Regions from separate parts of the Micromonospora sp. WMMD712 genome, predicted to be linked through region 1. Evidence: riboswitches for the same ligand, from Rfam matches in the RefSeq annotation. Region 1 holds a riboswitch; each other region holds the start of a gene.

What was found. Region 1 has a riboswitch for cobalamin ahead of O7633_RS23470 (peptidase). Riboswitches for the same ligand answer to the same signal wherever they lie in the genome.
Region 2: it holds a riboswitch for cobalamin, as region 1 does, so the genes downstream of both, bluB (5,6-dimethylbenzimidazole synthase) here and O7633_RS23470 (peptidase) in region 1, are expected to answer to the same signal.
Region 3: it holds a riboswitch for cobalamin, as region 1 does, so the genes downstream of both, O7633_RS05905 (ribonucleoside-diphosphate reductase subunit alpha) here and O7633_RS23470 (peptidase) in region 1, are expected to answer to the same signal.
Region 4: it holds a riboswitch for cobalamin, as region 1 does, so the genes downstream of both, cobN (cobaltochelatase subunit CobN) here and O7633_RS23470 (peptidase) in region 1, are expected to answer to the same signal.

What each region holds. Positions count from the first base shown of each region.
Region 1 is NZ_CP120743.1:5,389,976-5,392,170, reverse strand. It holds gene O7633_RS23475 (hypothetical protein) at 1-204, opposite strand, end outside; gene O7633_RS23470 (peptidase) at 256-1,299, opposite strand; cobalamin riboswitch at 1,398-1,532, opposite strand; gene metE (5-methyltetrahydropteroyltriglutamate--homocysteine S-methyltransferase) at 1,660-2,195, opposite strand, start outside.
Region 2 is NZ_CP120743.1:4,637,217-4,639,411, reverse strand. It holds gene O7633_RS20135 (hypothetical protein) at 1-325, opposite strand, end outside; gene bluB (5,6-dimethylbenzimidazole synthase) at 399-1,043, opposite strand; cobalamin riboswitch at 1,079-1,278, opposite strand; gene O7633_RS20125 (helix-turn-helix domain-containing protein) at 1,296-2,195, opposite strand, start outside.
Region 3 is NZ_CP120743.1:1,443,795-1,445,989, reverse strand. It holds gene O7633_RS05910 (ester cyclase) at 1-385, opposite strand, end outside; cobalamin riboswitch at 628-839, shown strand; gene O7633_RS05905 (ribonucleoside-diphosphate reductase subunit alpha) at 976-2,195, shown strand, end outside.
Region 4 is NZ_CP120743.1:411,601-413,795, forward strand. It holds gene cpt (chloramphenicol phosphotransferase CPT) at 1-387, opposite strand, end outside; cobalamin riboswitch at 647-776, shown strand; gene cobN (cobaltochelatase subunit CobN) at 1,065-2,195, shown strand, end outside.

The DNA of each region.
Region 1 (2,195 bases):
AGTCGCCGGGTCGCCGAGGGCGCAGGCCACCTGGACCCCGCCGCCGAGGGCGGCGAAGTCGACCACCACGGTGACCCCCGACGTGCCGGTACACGCGGCGGCGTGCGCGGCCTGCGGCGCAGGCTCGACGGCGGTCAGCGCGACGGCGGCGACGGCGGCGGCCAACAGTCCGGCAAGCCGCCTACGAATGACGATTCGAAACATGGGTCCTCCCCGAGAGCAGACGAATGAGAATCAGGCGAGCGACGGAACGGCTCACGGGCAGTCGGGGGTCGGTGCGCCGGTCGTCGCGCCGGCGGCGGACAGGTGGGCGTACCCAGCGCCGGTCAGACCGAGGACGGCCTGCGCGGTGGCGCGGGCGGCGGTGGCCGGGTCGAAGGCGCCGCCGTCGAAGTCGACCGCCCCCCGGTCGGCTGACGCGCCGGCGCAGTCGACCTGGAGTCCGGCGAGGAACGTGCGGGCCCGCGCCCAGGCCAGCGGCCGGTGACCATCGCGCAGCGCCTGCGCGGCGAGCCCGGTGCTGTTCGCGTTCGGTGTTCCCCCTACGTTGGCGAACCCGCCGTTCGCGCCCTGCACCGAGAGCAGCCAGCGCAGCCCCGGGGCGGCGTCGGCCCTGCGGCCGGCCGCCCGCAACGCCTGCACCGCGAGCGCGGTGGCGTCCACGTCGGAGGTGCAGACCGGCTGGGCGGGCAGCAGCGGGTAGCCACCGTCGGCGCAGCGGGTGCCGGCCAGCCAGGACGCGGCCGCTGCCGGCACGCCCTGTGCGGTCCGGTCCAGCGCGAGGATCGCGAAGGACTGACTGAAGGCGTTGCTGTAGTCGCCGAACGCCGACCGGTCGGTGAACCGGCCGGTCGGCGACTGGAGCGAGCGCAGGCGGGCGACCAGGTCCACCCCGCCCACATCCGTCGGGTCACCGCCGCGCACCGCGACGGCGAGGGCGAGTTTGGCGGTGGCGCCGACGTACGCCTCGGTCGTGCCGTCGCCCACGTAGGCGTCGCGGACGTCCGGCCGGCTGACCCAGGCCAGCGCCCGCGTGCCGGAGTCGTCGGCGACGCCGGCAGCGGCGAAGGCGAACACCGCGTCGAGGGTGAGCCCCTGGTCCGGGTAGGCGACCCCGTCGTAGACCACCTCGAAGCGTTCCCCGTCGATTAGTTGCCGGGCCAGCCACCCGGCGGCGGCCTCCGCCCGGGTCGGGCCGGCGGGCGCGGGAGCGGCGAGCGCGGGCGTGGTGACTGTGAGGGCGGCGAGCACACCGCAGAACAGCGCGAGCAGGCGGTGCCGGCTCAGGCGAACGACCATCGGAAGCGCCTTTCCGGCCCGGCGGTCGTCAGAACCCGAACGACCACCGTGGCACGGGGTCGACCGGGACTCCGACCCGTGGGCCACGACGGGTGGGGGAGCGAAATCGCGGGCACGTCGGGTATTCGGGCTTGTCATCGGAGCACACCCCGATGGCCTACCGTTGCGGGCCAGCGCCGGACTTCGACCGGACTTCCCCCTACGCGCACGCTGATGAAGTTGTCGCGTCAGTCTGGCCGGGCGGGGCAGCACGTGTCAATGCGTTGCCCGACATCAACACACGGTGACCATCGCGACAGGGTGACACGGTCGCTCGGCCGTGCCGGGCGGGACGGTGTCGGCGTCCCGCCCGGCCTGCGCTCACCTGCCGCGAAGCTCGACGGCGGCGGCGGCGAGGTGCGCCAGAGACGCCTCGACCTCGGGATAGCTGCGGGTCTTCAGGCCGCAGTCGGGGTTGACCCACAGCCGCTCGGCCGGCACCACCGCCAAGGCCCGGCGAAGCGCCTCGACGACCTCGTCACGTGGCGGGACCCGGGGCGAGTGAATGTCCCACACGCCTGGCCCGACTCCGCGGTGGTAGCCGGCCGCGGCTAGGTCGCCGAGGACCTCCATCCTCGAGCGGGACGCCTCGATGCTGGTGACGTCGGCGTCGAGGGCGTCGATGGCGGCGATGATCTCACCGAACTCGGAGTAGCACAGATGGGTGTGGATCTGGATGTCGTCGGCGACACCGCTGGTGGCCAGGCGGAACGCGCCTACCGCCCAGTCCAGGTAGGCATCCTGGTCCGCCGCGCGCAGGGGCAGGGTTTCCCGCAGGGCCGGCTCGTCGACCTGAATCACCCGGATGCCGGCCGCCTGAAGGTCGCGGCACTCGTCACGCAGGGCGAGGGCGATCT
Region 2 (2,195 bases), 750 kb from region 1:
TGCGGCAGATGAACTGGGTGGTCCCGCTGTACTGGGTGGCGCTGCCGTCGAAGTAGCTGTAGCTGGCCCGTACGGGGTGGCCGAGGTTGCTGGCCGGGCAGGTGGCGAAGAGGGTCGACCCGGCGGTCGTGAAGGTGCCGACGCTGCCGGAGTACCAGGTGACGGTCCACGTCGTCGTGCCGGTGCTGCTGGCGTCGCAGTAGAACTGCGACGCGCCGGACTCGCAGAAGGGCGCCGGGGCGGCGGCGAGGGCCGGGGTGGCGGCGGCGGCCAGACCCAGGGTGGCGAGGACGGATGCGGCCAGGACCTTGACGGTGGTACGCATGGAACCCCTCCCGACGTAGCCAAGCGATGACTCAGGGCGACGTCAGCCTAGCCGCCGCATAGACGTACCTGAATTAGCTGTTCGGTCGGTCAGCCGACCGTCGCGCCCAGCGGTCGTGGTGCAGCGCCTCGGCGAGGGGTCGGCCCCGCCGCCACCCGTGCCGCTCCAGGTCGGGCACGGTCTCCAGGTGCGTCACCGGCCCGACGCAGAGCCAGGCCACCGGCCGGATGCCGGCCGGCACGCCCAGCAGCTCGGCGAGGAACGGCTCCCGGTAGAAGGAGACCCACCCGACGCCCAGCCCCTCGGCGGTGGCGGCGAGCCAGAGGTTCTGGATGGCCAGGCAGACCGAGTAGAGGCCGGCGTCGGCGATGGCGTGCCGACCGAGCACGGCCGGGCCGCCGCGCTGCGGGTCGTAGGTGACGACGACCGACAGCGTCGACTCCAGCACCCCGTCGATCTTGATACGCGCGAACCGTTCGGCCGCCGCGCCGTCCAGGGTGGCGGCGAAGGCGGCCCGCTCGGCCTGCACGTGCCGGTGGAACCGGCGGCGGACGGCGGGATCCCGGACCAGGACGAAGTCCCACGGCTGCGAGTAGCCGACGCTGGGCGCCGCGTGCGCGGCGACGAGGATCCGGTGCAGGGCGTCGGCCGGCACCGGCTCCCCGGTGAACTGGGCCCGGACGTCCCGGCGGCGGCGGATGGCGTCGTAGAGTTCCACAGGCAGGCTCCCGCTGCGCTCGGCCCACCTCGACGGGTGGGCGGTCGACGCGAGGCCGGTCTTCGGACTCCCGGATCGACGCCTGCCCGTCCGCCTTCCCAGCCGCACGGCCAGTGGCTGCGCTCCTCGCGCGTGGACGGTGGCTCCCCGGTCACCGCGGCGGGCCCGTGCCGGATTCACACCGGCTTCCCGATTCTCCCCGCGCAGGCGGGGCACCTCGCATGATCGTGCCGCCGGCGATGCTAACCCGCGTCAGCGGCGCAGCGTCCGGCCGGGCAGCTCCCCGTACGTGGCGAGATAGCGGGCGGCGAAGCGGCGCGGGTCGGCGAATCCCCAGCGGGCGGCGACCACGGCCACGGAGACGCCGTCGCCGGGCACGGCCCGGGTCAGTTCCTGGCGGGCCAGATCGAGCCGCACCCGGCGCAGGTAGGCCAGCGGGGTCGTGCCGAGCTGACTGCGGAACGCGAGCTGCACCGCGCGGGGGGTGGTGGCGGCGGCGCGGGCGATGTCGACGAGACCGATGTCGGTCCCGGCGGCCGATTCGATGAAGGCGATCGCCCGGCGCAGGGTCCCCTGGTGGGCGTCGGTCCGGTCGCATGACCGGTCCGCCACGACGGCGTTGCTGGGGAACGCGGCGAGCGTGGCCGCGGCGAGCAGGCGGCCGAGGCCGCCGAGCACGAGCGGGGACGCGCCCGGCGCGCCACCGGCGGCGATGACGGACTCCGCGTACCGGACGGTCCGCCGCCACCGCCACTGGGCATCGGCGCAGACCGGCCGGAAGCTGGCGAACCGCAGGGGGGCCAGCGGGCGGTCCGGGTCGACGCGGGCGACCTGGTCGAACAGCGAGAGGTCCAGCAGGACGGAGGTCACGTCCACGTCGCTGGACCACGAGGAGCCGGGCAGGTCGGGCTGGTAGAGCACGCCGACCTCGCCGGGCCCGATCAGCTCGTCGACCCCGTCGCACCGGTGCCCGAAGCACCCCCGGCGGGGGGCGGCGAGCAGGACGTACCCGAGCGGTTCCGCCTGCACCCGCAGGTCCAGGGAGATGCTGATGTCGTCGATGCAGAACGCGCCGGTGCTCCACCGGTCGTGGCGCAGCGGAAGCCCGGTCGCCACCGCGGCCAGTCGCACGCTGCGGCCGTACGAGGTCTC
Region 3 (2,195 bases), 3.9 Mb from region 1:
TCTGCTGCATGATGGTCAGCCGGTCGGGCGACACCCAGAACTCCGCGATCTTGCCGTCCTCGACGCGCATGACGCCGATGCCGACCGCCGAGACCCGTCGCCCGCTGGCGGGCACGCCCATGAGCTCCCCGTCGTGGGTGCCCTCGTACCGGCAGCGCAGCGCCACGAGGTCCCCGTCGGCGATCAGCTCGACGAGGGGGTGGCGCAGGTCGGTCATGCCGGCGAAGAAGGCGTCACCGAACTCCTTCACCCCCTGCCGGTCCATCGACGGCAGCCCGGCCGGGTGGAACCGGTAGTCGTCGGTGCACAGGTGCAGCGGGGTCGTCCGGCCGCGGTCGAGCTCCTGGAAGTAGTCGCGGACGATCCGCTTGTTCTCCTCGGACATGGGTGGTCCTCTCGGTCGAGGGGTCGGGATGGTGACGAGCCGGGGCGGGCCCCGCCGCGACGGCTCGCCGGTCAGTCTCGTGCGGCCGGCGGCGCGCGGCGTCTGTCAACCGACTGCATCTCGCCCTGCCGGCCGCCCGCGGTTCCGGCGCTCCGCTCACCCGTCGCGGTGGTGGGGTCACGCTGCGAGGCGACTCGCCCGGCACATCATCTGGTGTTGCCATCTTCGCCTTGCGCCCATATATGGTGTCACCCGTAGCTGGTTCGACCGCCGCTCCACGGTGGTCGAGGCAAGAGGGAACCCGGTGCGAATCCGGGGCTGCCCCGCAGCGGTGAGTGGGAACGACCGCCGTCAACGAAGCACTGGGCCCGGCCGGGCCTGGGAAGCGACGGCCAGTAGGCACCGAGCACGACGCCCGCGAGTCCGAAGACCTGCCAGCGTGCCGCACGCGTCGCGTGCGGCGGTCGAAGGCCGCGTGGGACGGCCGACGCCATCAGCCGGGCAGCGGCGGCGAAGCGCGCCGTCGCGGGTGCCCGGCGGCGTCCTCCCGCGCGCCCTCGACCTCGGCGACGGGCTTGAGGAGGGCGAACATGGGCGCGACGCGGGAGCTGGCGGGGCCGGGGCAACGCCGGCACGTCATGCAGGTCCGGAAGCGGGACGGCGACACCGAGCCGGTGGACGTCAACAAGATCGTCGAGGCGGTGCAGCGCTGGGTCGCCGACCTGGACGAGGTCGATCCGCTGCGGGTGGCGACGAGGACGATCAGCGGCCTGTACGACGGGGCGACCACCGCCGAGCTGGACAAGCTGTCGATCCAGACGGCGGCGGAGCTGATCGGCGAGGAGCCGCAGTACTCGAAGCTGGCGGCGCGGCTGCTGGCCGCGTACGTGGCCGAGGAGGTCCGCGGGCAGCAGGTGGACAGCTTCAGCCAGTCCATCCGGTACGCCCACGGCCTCGGCCTGATCGGCGACGACACGGCCGTGTTCGTGGCCGCCCACGCCCGCGAGCTGGACGACGCCGTCGACCCGGCCGGTGACCTGCGGTTCGAGTACTTCGGCCTGCGCACCGTCGCCGACCGCTACCTGCTGCGGCACCCGCAGACCCGGCTGGTGGTGGAGACGCCGCAGTACTGGCTGCTGCGGGTGGCCTGCGGACTGTCGCAGACGCCGGGGGAGGCGGTCGCCTTCTACCGGCTGATGTCCAGCCTGGCGTACCTGCCCAGCTCGCCGACGCTGTTCAACTCCGGCACCCGGCACACCCAGATGTCGTCGTGCTTCCTGGTCGACTCGCCGCGCGACGAACTCGACTCGATCTACGAGCGCTACCACCAGGTCGCGAAGCTGTCGAAGTTCTCCGGCGGCATCGGCATCTCCTGGTCGCGGGTGCGGGGCCGCGGCGCGCTGATCCGGGGCACCAACGGGCGCTCGAACGGGATCGTGCCGTTCCTCAAGACGCTCGACGCCGGGGTGGCGGCGGTCAACCAGGGCGGCCGGCGCAAGGGCGCGGCCTGCGTCTACCTGGAGCCGTGGCACCCGGACGTCGAGGAGTTCCTGGAGCTGCGGGACAACACCGGCGAGGAGTCCCGGCGCACCCACAACCTGAACCTGGCCAACTGGATCCCGGACGAGTTCATGCGCCGGGTCGAGGCCGACGGCGACTGGTCGCTGATCGACCCGTCCGACGCCCCCGAGCTGCCCGACCTCTACGGCGAGGCGTTCGACTCCGCGTACCGGGCGGCGGAGAAGAAGGCCGTCCGCACCGTGAAGGCCCGCGACCTGTACGGGCGGATGATGCGCACGCTCGCGCAGAC
Region 4 (2,195 bases), 2.9 Mb from region 1:
CCGCGCCGCCGCGACCGCCGGGGGACACCGCACGCCGGCCCACAGCACGTCGACGTCGGCCAGGTAGCCGCCGAGCCGCTCCTGGGAGGCGCCGCCGCCGAGGAAGACCTCGTCCAGGATGATCCGCGCCCCGGCGTCCGCCATCGCGGCGATGCCGACCAGCCAGGCGTGCTGCACGGCGAGGAAGTCCCCGCCGACGTCGACCTCGCCGTGTGGGCCGAAGCTCAGCCCGGCGGGGCTGCCCAGCAGGGCCGGCGGCAGCCGGGCGATCAGGTCGTCCACGCCGAGACTGATCCACGGGTGCGGCAGGATGCGCTGGAGGCACCGGACGATCGCGGACTTGCCCGAGCTGGAGCCGCCGTTGAGCACGATGACCTGCGTCGCCACTGATCGGATTCCCTTCGGGCAAGTCCCGTCCCGCGCCGGCGGGCGATGATCGGAATCAGCCTAGCCAGCCCGGGGGCGGGCGGCGGGGAAATGCGCGCGGAACGGGTCGCATCCATCGGCGTACGACATTTGCTTTCGCCGCATCCGATTCCCGATGCAATTGTCAGGCATCGATGTAGTTAGGGGGGTGGGGTGGCCGGGAGCCCGGCGTTGACCGGCGGCGGTCGGGTGTGGCAGCATTCGCGGCCTGACGGCAGTGAAGGAAGCCGGTGCGATTCCGGCGCGGTCCCGCCACTGTCACCGGGGAGCGATCCCCCCTCGTGAGTCACGGCCGTGTGTCTGCGGTTGGAAGGCCGGGGGAGAGCGTCGATCCGGAAGCCAGGATACTTCGGCCGTCGGAGCGACCCCAGGGCGTGGACACCCGAGGAGGACCCGATGACGCACGGCGTCTCGCACATCGACGTACACCGTCGCCGCCTGCTGGCGCGCGGCAGCCTGCCCGCGCCCCGTCGCCGCACCTGAGCCCGAGCCCCGCGTACCGCGCCATGCTGCGCCCCCGGCGCCCCGGCCCGCGCCGGTGAGCCGGCCGCAGGCCCGCCGTACCCGCTGAACCCGCGCCCATGCCTGCCCGCAGGCGGCCTGCCCGCCGCCCCGTGCATCACTCTCCGGAGCCCTCCGTGCGCACCCTGCTGCTGTCCACCGCCGACACCGACCTGCTCGCCGCCCGGGCCAGCGGCGCCGGCTACCGGCTGGCCAACCCCGCCCGGGTCGCCGCCGACGCCGTGCCGGCGCTGCTCGACGGCGTCGACCTCGCCGTCGTACGGCTGCTCGGGGGCCGGCAGGCGTGGCCGGACGGCCTCGCGGCCGTGCTCGGCTCCGGGGTGCCGACGGTCGTCCTCGGCGGCGAGGCGGTGCCCGACGCGGAGCTGATGGCCGCGTCCACCGTGGCCTCCGGGGTGGCCACCGGGGCCCTGGCGTACCTGGTCGAGGGCGGGCCGGGCAACCTCGCCGAGCTGGCCCGGTTCCTCTCCGACACGGTGCTGCTCACCGGCGAGGGCTTCGCCCCGCCCGCGCCCACCCCCGGGCACGGCGTCCATGGCGAGCGGCCCGTCAAGCCCGAGCGGCCGACGGTCGGGATCGTCTTCTACCGGGCGCACGCCCTCGCCGGGAACACCGCCTTCGTCGACGCCCTCGCCGACGCCGTCGACGCCGCCGGGGCGAACCCCCTGCCGATCTTCTGCGGCTCGCTGCGCGGGCTCGCCCCCGGCGACGGGCCGCTGGAGCTGTTCGCCCGCTGCGACGCCCTCGTCGTCACCGTGCTCGCCGCCGGCGGGACGGTGGCCGCCGACGCCTCCGCCGGAGGCGACGACGCCTGGGACGTCGGCGCGCTCGCCGCCCTCGACGTGCCGATCGTGCAGGCGCTCTGCCTCACCAGCACCCGCGACCAGTGGGCCGGCAGCGACGCCGGGCTGTCCCCGCTGGACGCCGCCATGCAGGTGGCCATCCCCGAGTTCGACGGCCGGATCGTCACCGTGCCGTTCTCGTTCAAGCGGATCGACGCCGACGGGCTGTCGGTCTACGAGCCCGACCCCGAGCGGGCCGCCCGGGTCGCCGGGATCGCCGCGCGCCAGGCCCGGCTGCGGCACGTGCCCCACGCCGAGAAGCGGCTGGCGATCGTGCTCAGCTCCTACCCGACGAAGCACTCCCGGGTCGGCAACGCCGTCGGCCTGGACACCCCCGCCTCGGCGGTGCGGCTGCTCGCCGCGCTCGCCGACGCCGGCTACCACCTCGGCGACGGGCCGGTGCCC